3 regions of the Dactylosporangium sp. NPDC000244 genome follow, and region 2 is predicted to be linked to each of the others. Evidence: riboswitches for the same ligand, from Rfam matches in the RefSeq annotation. Region 2 holds a riboswitch; each other region holds the start of a gene.
What was found. A riboswitch is a leader RNA that binds a small molecule or an ion and turns the genes downstream of it on or off. The one in region 2 is predicted to bind cyclic di-AMP.
Positions count from the first base shown of each region.

Region 1: it holds a riboswitch for cyclic di-AMP, as region 2 does, so the genes downstream of both, ABT369_RS06175 (hypothetical protein) here and ABT369_RS39810 (NlpC/P60 family protein) in region 2, are expected to answer to the same signal.
Region 3: it holds a riboswitch for cyclic di-AMP, as region 2 does, so the genes downstream of both, ABT369_RS06400 (C39 family peptidase) here and ABT369_RS39810 (NlpC/P60 family protein) in region 2, are expected to answer to the same signal.

Region 1 covers NZ_JBEPEH010000003.1:295,874-299,811, reverse strand. The annotation lists gene ABT369_RS06180 (glycerol-3-phosphate dehydrogenase/oxidase) at 1-1,151, shown strand, start outside; cyclic di-AMP (ydaO/yuaA leader) riboswitch at 1,323-1,466, shown strand; gene ABT369_RS06175 (hypothetical protein) at 1,749-2,561, shown strand; gene ABT369_RS06170 (hemerythrin domain-containing protein) at 2,635-3,189, shown strand; gene ABT369_RS06165 (DUF2243 domain-containing protein) at 3,274-3,777, shown strand; gene ABT369_RS06160 (cytochrome c oxidase assembly protein) at 3,774-3,938, shown strand, end outside.
Region 2 covers NZ_JBEPEH010000033.1:138,192-142,129, reverse strand. The annotation lists gene ABT369_RS39815 (methyltransferase domain-containing protein) at 168-947, opposite strand; gene ABT369_RS39810 (NlpC/P60 family protein) at 1,008-1,928, opposite strand; cyclic di-AMP (ydaO/yuaA leader) riboswitch at 1,969-2,130, opposite strand; gene ABT369_RS39805 (ABC transporter ATP-binding protein) at 2,431-3,165, shown strand; gene ABT369_RS39800 (ABC transporter ATP-binding protein) at 3,248-3,938, shown strand, end outside.
Region 3 covers NZ_JBEPEH010000003.1:351,435-355,372, forward strand. The annotation lists gene yicI (alpha-xylosidase) at 1-1,717, shown strand, start outside; cyclic di-AMP (ydaO/yuaA leader) riboswitch at 1,927-2,070, shown strand; gene ABT369_RS06400 (C39 family peptidase) at 2,359-3,129, shown strand; gene ABT369_RS06405 (Ca2+-dependent phosphoinositide-specific phospholipase C) at 3,241-3,938, shown strand, end outside.

The sequences.
Region 1 (3,938 bases), on a different contig from region 2:
CCTACGGCGCGCACGTGCTGTCCCGCGCGCAGGTCATCGGCTTCCTGCGCGAGGGCGGCCGGATCACCGGCGTGCGGGTGCGCGACCTGGAGCACGACCGCGAGTTCGAGGTGCGCGCGCGGCAGGTCGTCAACGCGACCGGGGCCTGGACCGACGACACCCAGGCGATGATCGGCGAGCGCGGCCAGTTCCACGTCCGCGCCTCCAAGGGCATCCACCTGGTCGTGCCCCGCGACCGGATCCGCTCCTCCACCGGGATGATCCTGCGCACCGCGACGAGCGTGCTGTTCGTCATCCCGTGGGGCCGGCACTGGATCGTCGGCACCACCGACACCGACTGGACCCTGGACAAGGCGCATCCGGCCGCGACCCGCACCGACATCGACTACCTGCTGAGCGAGATCAACCAGGTCCTCGCCACGCCGCTGCGCCACGACGACGTCGAGGGCGTCTACGCCGGCCTGCGCCCGCTGCTGGCCGGGGAGTCGGAGCCCACCTCCAAGCTGTCCCGCGAGCACCTTGTCGTCACGCCGGTGCCCGGGCTCGTCGCGGTCGCGGGCGGCAAGTACACCACGTACCGCGTGATGGCCGCCGATGCCGTGGACGCCGCGGTACACGGGCTGGACAGGGCGGTACCCCCATCGTGCACCGACCAGACCCCGCTCGTCGGCGCGGACGGCTTCGCGGCCCTGTGGAACCAGCGCGCCGCGCTCGCGACCGGCAGCGGCCTGCACGTCGCCCGGATCGAGCACCTCCTCGGCCGCTACGGTAGCCTCGTCCGCGAGGTGCTGGAGCTGCTCGCCGCCGACCCGCACCTGGCGCGGCCGGTGCCCGGCGCCGACGACTACCTGATGGCGGAGGTGCGCTACGCCGTGCTGGCCGAGGGCGCCCGGCACGTCGAGGACGTGCTCACCCGCCGCACGCGCATCTCGATCGAGACGTTCGACCGGGGCATGACGGCGGTTCGCCCCGTGGCCATGCTGATGGCCGACGCGCTCGGCTGGACCGCCGAGCAGGTCGATCGCGAGGTGGACAGCTACCGGCTGCGCGTGGAGGCGGAGCGGGCCTCCCAGACCCAGCCCGACGACCGCACGGCCGAGCGGATCCGCCGCGAGGCCCCCGACGTGGTGCCGGTGGTGCAGGCCGTCTGACGCATACATCGATCAACTTCCCTTCGATCGGCGCCGTTTCCTGAGCAAAGTCGCAGGTGGCCGGGGTGCACGCCGCATCTCGGCACTTCCGATCGAGGGGTTCACCTGCGCTTGAGAAGCCGCTATGGTCATGAGGCTCGCCGCGAGTGATCGTCACCGTTCCGGTGACGGCGCGGCGGCCCGCCGAGTCGTACTCGAACGAGCCGGGGACCCAAGCATCACTGGGGTGAATCCGCGTGGCCACGCGCCGCGCGGTAGGGCGATCCTCCCGCCCGAATCCGTCAGCTAACCCGGTAGGCGGCACCGGAAGGAGCAGTACATGCACGCCCTCTCGCGGAGCCATACCTCGGCCCATCGCCCAGCGGACCCGCCGGCGCGCCCGGATCGCCACATCGGCTGACCCTCCGGCCCCGGACCCCGCCCCCACCGCAACGCCCCGACCGCCACTGTCCCGAGTGGACGGTCGATTGCGCATTCCCTTGCTCCGCACCGGACCCCCCGGCCCGGAGTCGAACCCTGTCGAGGTTTCCGTGCAGCACCCGAACAAACCCAACCATCCCGACAATCTGAACCGTTCGCTCCGGACGAGGTGCGCCCGTGCCGGCCGATGAGACCACCGGGCGGCACCGGCGGCAGGAACCGTCCGGCCGGCGCCTCCCGGTCCGCCGGGGCATCGCCCTGTACTCCGCGGCCGCCGTCGTAGCGTTCGCCGTCATCGGCGCGCTGCTGTTGTTCAACTCACACGGCCCAAGCGCGCTGGCCGTGGCGCAGAACGAGTCGGCGACCCAGCGCGCCGACGACCGGGCGGCCGACGCCGAGAACCGCGCATCCCGCGGCGAGGCACGCACCGGCGACACGCCCAGCCGGCAACCGTCGGCGGCGGCCAGCGCCCCGGCGAAGCCGTCGACGGCGGGCACCACGGCACAGCCGCCGAGCACGGCCACCGCCGCGCCGACGACCGCCGCGCCGACGCCGGCGGTCATCGCCGCGGTCGGCGAGCTGACCCAGGCCGAGATGAACAACGCCGTGACGATCATCCGCACCGGACAGCAGATGGGCCTGCCCAGCCGCGCGTTCGTCGTGGCCATCTCCACCGCGCTGCAGGAGAGCCACCTGCACAACCTCGCCAACTCCAACGTTCCCGAGTCGCTCAACCTGCCCAACGAGGGCGTGGGCAGCGACCACGACTCCGTCGGGCTGTTCCAGCAGCGGCCGAACTGGGGCACCGTCACGGAGCTGATGAACCCGGCGGAGTCCGCGCGCCGCTTCTACAACGCGCTCGTGGACGTCTCCGGCTGGCAGCAGATGGCGATCACCGTGGCGGCGCAGACGGTCCAGGTGTCGGCGTTCCCGGACGCCTACGCCCAGTGGCAGTCGCTCGCCGAGCAGATCGTCACCGCCGTGCCGTGATCCACCCACGTCCCGGGGTTGTTAGGCGGCCGGGGCGGCGGGTAGTCGGCTGCGGAGACGAAGGAGGTGGCGCGTGACCCAGACTCAGCACCGGGACGTCGTCGACGTCCTGATGAACCAGCACGTCGAGATCAAGGCGCTGTTCAACCGGGTCGCCAGCGCGCAGGGCGACCAGAAGCGGACGCTGTTCTTCGACCTGGTCCGGCTGCTCGCCGTGCACGAGAGCGCTGAGGAGCAGATCGTGCACCCGGAGGCCCGCCGGGCGCTGGGTGACCGCGGCGACCAGGTCGTCGACGCCCGGCTCCGCGAGGAGTCCGAGGCCAAGCAGGTCCTGTCGGAACTGTACGACCTGGGCGTCGACCACCCGGGGTTCGACGAGCGGCTCGGCGCGTTCGCGGCCGACGTCAGCGAGCACGCCGCCAGCGAGGAAGTCGAGGAGTTCGAGCAGCTGCGGCGCACCGTCGAGCCGGACAAGCTGCAACGGATGGCCTCGGTGTTCGAGGCCGCCGAGAAGGTCGCGCCGACCCGGCCGCACCCGGCCGCGGGTGAGTCGGCGGCGGTGAACCTGCTCGCCGGTCCCCCGATCGCCGTCTTCGACAAGATCCGGGACGCTCTGCGCAGGACCTGACCCGCGAAGGCCCGCACCGGCGCGACCGGTGCGGGCCCGGAGGCGGTTGTGTCAGGTGCCGGGCGGTGGGTAGTTCGCGTCGCCATGACGGGTACGCAGACGGACGCCACCCGGGCGGATCGCGGCATCGTGCTACCCGGCGTCGTGCTCGGCGCCGGCCTCGGCGGGTTCGTCGACGGCATTCTGCTGCACCAGCTGCTGCAGTGGCACCACATGCTCAGCAGCACCACCAGGTATCCGGCCGACACGCTCGCGGGCCTGCGGGTGAACACACTGTGGGACGGCCTGTTCCACACCTGCACCTGGCTGGCCGTGCTGATCGGCCTCGCCCTGCTGTACTCCCGGATCGCGGCCGGACGCGCGCGGGTGTGGGGTTCGCGCACCCTGTGGGGCTGGATGCTGGTCGGGTGGGGCGGCTTCAACCTCGTCGAGGGCACGGTCGACCATCAGATCCTGGGCATCCACCACGTCCACGGCGGCCCCGACCAGCGCTGGTGGGATCTGGGCTTCCTCGCGCTCGGCGCCGTCCTGGTCGCCGCCGGCTGGCTGCTGCAGCACTCGGCCCGGCCGGAAGACCGCGCCCGGTGAGCCACGCCCATCCCGCCGTCGGCCTGCTGCCCGTCCTGGTCCTCGCCGGCGCGGTCGGCTACGACGCCATGGCGAGCCTCGGCCGCCGCCATTGGCCCTGGTGGCGTTCGGCACTCTTCCTGACCGGCGCCGGCCTGCTGGCGGCCGGCCTGGACCCGGCC
Region 2 (3,938 bases):
AGGGGCCGGGGCCATGTCCGATGCGCGACAAGCCACGAGCCGCGAAACGAGGACCGCGGGCCGGGAGACGGGGCCGCGGGCCGGGAGACGGGGCCGCGGGCCGGGAGACGGGGCCGGGAAAACGGGAGCCGCGAGCCGGGAGCCGGGAGCCGGGAGCCGCGAAGGTTTCAGGCCCGCTGTGCGACGACGAAGAGGCGAGGGAACGGCAGGATCGTGCCGAAGGGCTCGCGCGGGTACAACTGCCGCATCTGCTCCTTGACCTCCGCCGTGAACTCCTCGAGGTCGTCCCCGGAGAGGGCGTCGAGGTAGGGCCGCAGGCCGGTGCCCTTGAACCACTCGAAGACCGGGTCGTCGCCGGGCAGCACGTGGTAGTAGGTCGTCTCCCACGCGTCCACGGTGAGGCCGGCCGCGGAAAGGAGCCGCACGTAGTCGGCCGCGCTCAGCACCGGCGACGCCGAGCGCGGACCCGTGGTGCCCGATGCGCCCGCCAGCAGCGGTGCCCAGCGCTCCCGTGCCGCCACCGCGGCCATGCCCGGGTCGAAGGAGAGCGGCACCTGGAAGGCGAGCGTGCCGCCGTCGTCGAGCGCCGCCGCCCACAGCGGCAGCAGCGTCCCGTGGTCGCCGACCCACTGCAGCGAGGCGTTGGCCACGATGACGTCGAGGGAGCCGCGCTGGGGCCGCCACTCGCCCGCGTCGGCGAGCTGGAAGGTCAGCTGGGCGGTCTGGTGCTCCGCGGCCGCCGCGATCATCGCCGGCGAGGAGTCGAGGCCCAGGATCGCCGCGTCCGGCCAGCGGGACGCGAGGGTGGCGGTCATCGTGCCGGGGCCGCAGCCGAGGTCGACGACGGCGACCGCGGACGTGGTGGGGATGCGCGCCACGAGCTCGCGGAAGGGGCGGGCGCGCTCGTCGGCGAAGCGCTCGTACTGCTGCGGGTCCCAGGTCGCCATGCCCCAATGATGAAGGGCCGCCCTTCGGTGAGAAGAGCGGCCCTTCGAACAAGCGACGAACTAGACCTTCGGCCGCCCGTACCCGTAGATGCTGTCGACGCCGATCGGCGCCTCCTTCACCACGTCGCCGGTGTGCGGGGCGTGCACGATGGTGCCGGGCTTGACGTAGATGCCGACGTGGCCGAGCCCGTTGTAGAAGACGAGGTCGCCGGGCAGCAGCTGGGAGCTGCTGATGTGGGCCACCTTGCTCCACTGGCTGGCCGCGTTGTGCGGCAGGCTCACGCCCGCGGCGCCCCACGCGCCCATGGTCAGGCCGGAGCAGTCCCAGCTGTTCGGACCGGCGGCGCCCCACTTGTAGGGCTCGCCGAGCTGGGCGTAGGCGAAGTTGACGACCTTCTGCCGGGTCGCGTCGTCGACGACGGGCGCCTTGGCGTTGGTCGTGCCGGGCGAGCTCACCTTGGTGCTGCCGGCGTTCTTGGCCTTCTTCTGCAGGTCCTCGAGCTTCTTGACGTCGCCCTCGATCTGCTTGCGCTGGTTTTCGAGATCGGCCTTCTGCGTGTTCTGCGCCGCGATCGTCTCGTCCAGCTTGGCCTTGTCGTTCTTGTAGTCCTCGATGCTCTTCTGCTGCTGGTGCGTGATCTGCTGCAGCATCGAGAGCTGGTCCATCAGCGAGCCCGACGTCGTCGCGTTGAGCACGATGTTGAGGTTGCGCATGTTGCCGTTGGTCTTGAACGCGGCGATCGCGATCTCCTGGACGGCGCCGTTGGTCGCCGCCACGCTGTCCTCGAGCGTCTTCGCCTTGCTCTGGGAGTCGGCCAGGTCGATGTTGATTTTGTTCCAGGCCTCGACCGTGGCCTCGAGGTCCTTGTTCGACTTGTCGAGCTGAGCCTCGATGTCGGCGAGCGACGGATCCGCGTGCGCGACCGTCGCGGGTGCGAGCACGGTGAGTGAGACGAACCCGATCAGCAGAGTCCGCAGCACCGACCGGCGGGCACGATGTCCAGTGGACAAGGAAAGACCCTTCTGCACCGACACCGCCTACCGGGTTAGCTGACGGGTTCGGGCGGGAAGAGATAGCGCCCTACCGCAGCATTGCGGATTCACCCCGAAGAACACGGGTCCCCGGTTCGCCGCGCGCGCCCGGGGGCGGGTGCGCGCGATGTCGATTCGGCGGCGCTTGCCCGGCGCCGTCCGGGTTGGACGGCGGACTGCCGAGCAGGCCAGAGCCTAACTTAACGTGATCATCTCGCAGGCGAAAGGCGTGCGTCCCGCTCGATATCTATTACCCCAAAAGTCCGTATTACCGCCGGTTGGCCGCCCGTGCCAGACCGTGACATTGGTGCCGGACGGTTACAGATTCGGGGCTTGATTCCTACGCGGAAGCGGGTTAAATACTCCTAACTTCTTACACCGCCGGTGCAAATAGTTCGGGGGTCCGCACGTGCTACGGGTCCAGAACCTCGAGGTCGTCTACGACGATGTGATGCTGGTGTTGCGGGGCGTGAGCCTCGCCGTCCCGGAGGGCCGGATCGTCGCCCTCCTCGGCGCGAACGGCGCCGGCAAGACCACGCTGCTGCGGGCGCTCTCCGGCCTGCTGGGCGTGCACGACGGGGCCGTGACGCGCGGCTCCGTCACCCTGGGCGACGCTCCCGTCCACCGTCTGCGCCCCGCCGCGGTCGTGCGGCGCGGGATCAGTCAGGTGATGGAGGGCCGGCGCACCTTCGCCGAGCTCACCGTGGAGGAGAACCTGCGGCTGGGCGCCCACACCCGCCGCCGCGGCGCGGCCGAGGCGATGGAGCGCATGTACGGGCTCTTCCCGGTGCTCAAGCAGCGGCGCGCGGCGGTGGCCGGCTACCTCTCCGGCGGTGAGCAGCAGATGCTCGCGATGGGCCGGGCGCTCATGTCCGACCCGAAGTACCTGCTGCTGGACGAGCCGAGCCTGGGCCTGGCCCCGCGCATGGTCGAGCAGGTGCGGGACCTGATCGTGGAGATCAACCGGGCCGGCACCGCCGTGCTGCTGGTCGAGCAGAACGCGACCATGGCGCTCTCCGTCGCCGAGCACGGATACGTGCTGGAGAACGGCAAGGTCGTGCTCGACAAGCCCGCCGCCGAGCTGCTCGCCGACGACGACATCCGCGAGTTCTACCTGGGATCGCACGCCGCCCACTCGTTCCGCGAGGTCAAGCACTACAAGCGCCGGAAGCGGTGGCTGTCGTGAGCGGTCCGGAGCGGAGCGGAGGGGCCGCTCACCATGGGCGCAGCGTTCTCGCGGCGGCACCGGAGCTTGCGGAGGTGACGTCGTGAGTGATGTGCTGACCTTCCAGGACGTGCAGCTGAGCTTCGCGGGCGTCAAGGCGATCAACGGGGTCGACTTCAGCGTCGGCGCCGACGAGCTCTTCGCGGTGATCGGCCCCAACGGCGCCGGCAAGACGTCCATCTTCAACGTGATCTCCGGGGTGTACCGCCCGCAACACGGCCGGGTCCTGCTGGGCGACACCGACATCACCGGCGCGCGCCCCGACCGCGTCGCCCGGCTCGGCGTCGCCCGCACGTTCCAGAACGTCGAGCTGTTCCGCCAGCTCACGGTCGTGGAGAACCTGATGCTCGGCCGGCACCACCACATGCGCTACGGCACCCTCGCCGCCGTCGCCTGGCTCGGCCGCGCCCGCCGCGAGGAGCTGGCCAACCGGGCCCGGGTCGAGGAGATCGTCGACTTCCTCGAGCTCGCGCCGTGGCGCCGGATGCCGGTGGGGCTGCTGCCGTACGGCGTGCAGAAGCGGGTGGAGCTGGGCCGCGCGCTCGCCATGGAGCCGCGGCTGCTGCTGCTCGACGAGCCGGTCGCCGGCATGAATCTCGAGGAGACCGAGGACATGGCGCGGTACATCCTCGACATCCGCGACGAGCTGGGCATCCCGATGATCCTCGTCGAGCACGACATGGGCCTGGTCATGGACCTCGCCGACCGGGTGCTGGTGGTCGACTTCGGCGTCC
Region 3 (3,938 bases), on a different contig from region 2:
CTTCTTCCTGACCGACGCCGGCTTCGGGGTCTTCGTCAACTCGCCGGCGCGGGTCTCGTTCGAGGTGGCGTCCGAGATCGTCTCCGCCGTGCAGTTCTCGACCCCCGGCCCGCAGCTCGAGTACCTGGTGATCTACGGCCCGACACCGGCGGAGATCCTGCGCAAGTACACGGCGCTGACCGGCCGCCCCGCCCTGCCGCCGCGGTGGTCGTTCGGCCTGTGGCTGTCGACCTCGTTCACCACCGACTACGACGAGGCGACGGTCACGCACTTCGTCGAGGGCATGGCGCAGCGGGACCTGCCCCTGAGCGTGATCCATTTCGACTGCTACTGGATGCGCGCCCTGCACTGGTGCGACTTCGAGTGGGACCGGCGGGTGTTCCCGGAGCCGGACAAGATGCTGCGCCGGCTCGGCGACCGGGGGCTGCGGCGCAGCGTCTGGATCAACCCGTACCTCGGCCAGCGCTCGCCCGTGTTCGAGGAGGCCGCCGCGGCCGGCTATCTGCTGCGCCGCCCGGACGGCACCGTGTGGCAGTCGGACCTGTGGGTCGCGGGCATGGGCATCGTCGACTTCACCAATCCGGCCGCGCGCGAATGGTTCGCGGGCAAGATCCGGACGCTGCTCGAGTCCGGGGTGGACGCCGTGAAGACCGACTTCGGCGAGCGGATCCCCACGGACGTGGTGTGGTTCGACGGGTCGGACCCGCAGCTCATGCACAACTACTATCCGTTGCTGTACAACCAGACGGTCTTCGACGAGGTGCGCCGGCACCGGGGCGAGGGCGAGGCCGTGCTCTTCGCCCGCTCCGCCACCGTCGGCAGCCAGCAGTTCCCCGTGCACTGGGGCGGCGACTGCGAGTCGACGTACACCGCGATGGCCGACTCGCTGCGCGGCGGGCTCTCCCTCGGCCTGGGCGGCTTCGGCTTCTGGAGCCACGACATCGGCGGATTCGAGGGCACGCCGTCCGCCGCGCTCTTCAAGCGCTGGGTGGCATTCGGTCTGCTCTCCTCGCATTCGCGGCTGCACGGCTCGGAGTCGTACCGGGTGCCGTGGGCGTTCGACGAGGAGGCGGTCACCGTCACCCGGCAGTTCGCGCAGCTCAAGAATGCCCTCATGCCCTATCTGTGGGCGGCGGCCGTGGACGCGCACCGGCGCGGGATACCGGTCATGCGAGCGATGCTGCTCGAGTTCCCGCAGGATCGCACGTCGTCGTTCCTCGATCGGCAGTACATGCTCGGCCCGGACCTGCTCGTCGCGCCGGTCTTCAGCGACGAGGGAGACGTCGAGTTCTACCTGCCCGGCGGGGCGTGGACCAGCTACCTCGACGGCACCACGGTGAGCGGGCCCGGCTGGGTCCGGCAGCGGCACGACTTCTCGTCGCTTCCCCTGCTGGTGCGGCCCGGATCGGTGATCGCCCTCGGCGCACGCACCGACCGGCCCGACTACGACGACGCGCTCGCCCCGGTGTTCGAGGTGTTCGGGATGGCCGACGGCGACCGGCGCGTCGCCACGCTCTTCGACGCGGCCGGCGAGGAGCGTGTGGTCGTCGACGTGACCCGGACGGGATCGCAGCTGCAAGCGGTCGTGACCCGCGGGCTGGAGCACCTGACCGAGGGCTGGACCGTGTGCTGGGTCACCGGGCCGCGCGGCCCGCGGCGAGGGCCCCGCGTGTCCGGCTCCGCCACCGAGCACACCCTGACCCTGGCCCTGGACTGAGCAACCGTCAGCCGCCGGCCCACGGATCTGACGGTCCGTGGGCCGGCGGCTGACGGCATGTCACGTCCTGATCGGACAGTGCGGGCAACGCCGCGTTGCGTAGTTGCGCGGAGAGCAGTTCTTCCGGCTAGCAGGTGTTTGCAGGGCCTGTGGCCTTGCGTAACGTCATTGATCGCTCGACCCGGTTCGTGCCCACAACAGGTGGCGCCGGGACGGGCCCGCTGAGTCGTGCCATGCACGAGCCGGGGACCCACCGCACGTCTGGGGTGAATCCGTGGGCCGAGTGCCCGCGGTAGGGCGACCTTCGCGCCCGAATCCGTCAGCTAACCCGGTAAGCGGATGCGTAAGGGAGATTCGCCTGTGCACAGCCGCAACCCCAGCTGCAGCCAATCTCGCCCGGAGCGTGCGCGCCCGGGTCTGCGTCGATCATCGGCGGCCGAGCGCTAACCACACGTAGGGCGGACCGCCGCCGCGCGGCGCCGACTGCGCTGCGGGCGAGCCGGGACGCGTTGCTCCGCGCTGCCACGCCGTGTTGCGGTGGCCGGCCCATGCGGCCTGCCCCGAGCGCCGTGCTGCGCGCACAACCCCCGATGCTCAACCCTGATCGATCGCCCCTGCGCGGGGTGTTGAGGAGAGTCGCAATGCATGCTGAACCCGTACGTGAGCAGGCCGGCCGCATCCGAGGCATGCGCCGGGTGCGAGCGGTCGCGATCTCGGGCGCGCTGCTCGCCGCGACCGCCGCGGCCGTCAGCGCGTGTGGCCAGGCCGCCGACACGTCGTCGGCCCCCGCTGCCGCGGTGGGTGCGCCGGCGGGCGGGCTTGATGCCGCCCGGGCCGTGCCCGACCCGTCCGCTCCGGCGCCGACGCAGTCGACGCCGGCGGCCCCCGCGGCCCCCGCGGAGAAGGTGCTCGCCTATGACTTCCAGTTGCAGCCCAACTTCTACTACTGCGGCCCGGCGGCCACCCGGATCGCGCTGACGGCGGCGGGTCACGCCATCACCCAGGACCGGGCCGCGTCGATGCTGGGCACCACCACGAACGGGACGAACTCGGCCCTGGACACCACCCGGGTGCTCAACAGCGTGATCGGCGACGGCAAGACGGTGTACCGGACCAGGGAGATCCCGGCCTACCCGGCGACGTCGGCGCAGGCGAAGCAGCTGCAGGCCGACGTGGTGTCCACCATCAGCAGCGGGCGGGCGGTCGTCGCCAACATCGCCGGGCACCTCACGGACAACGCCGGTGTCTTCCACTCCTACGAAGGCGGGCATTACCTCACCGTCGTGGGATACCAGGACGGTGGCAGCACGGTGAAGATCGCCGATCCGGCCAACCCCCGGGGCGACGGCACCTACTGGGTCAGCGCCCCGAAGCTGGCCGACTGGATCTCCCAGCGGGGCTACTCGTATTGATGTTTCCGACCGCGAACGTTCACCGGGGGCTCATTGAGCCCGACGCCGAGTACATGACATAGATGAAGGCCGACGTGCCGGGGTGGCGCGCTCCGGGTTGGAGGCCTTCACATGACAGCTCTGCGTCTCGCGCGTGGACGGCGATCGTCCGCGGCGGCGGTCGCGCTCGCCATCGCCGGCGCCGTGGCACTCGCGGCGCCGGCGGTGAGCTTCGCCGCCACGCCGGGCGACAGTCTGCCCTTCGCGTCGGCGGTGTTCCGGGCCACCCACAACAGCTACTCGGGCAACGTCGGTGGGAGCAGGGGCTCGATCACCGCTCAGCTCGACAGCGGCGTGCGCTTCGTCGAGTTCGACGTCCACGACAACGGGTACGCGACGAACCACGACTACTCGATCGGGCACAACGGCCCCGGCGACGCGGTCGACCACACCGGCAACCCGGCCTCCAACCTGCTGCGCGACTGGCTGCAGAGCGTCTCGGCGTGGTCCGCGGCGCACCCGTCGCACGCGCCGCTGGTGGTGATGCTCGACCTCAAGGACGACCTGACCGACAACCCGTCGTTCGCGGCCGGGAACCTGTCCGCGCTCAACCAGGAGCTGCGCGACGTGTTCGGGTCGCGGCTGCTGATGGCCAAGGACGTGCCGGGGGCGCTGGGGACGATCGGGTCGCTGCGCGGCCGGGTCCTGACGCTGCTGTCCGGCGACGCCGGGAGCCGCACCGAATACCGCCGCGATGCCGGCTTCCACCCGGCGGTCGCCATCAACGCGCGCGGCCAGGTCGTCGAGGTGCACGACTCGGGATCCGGCGC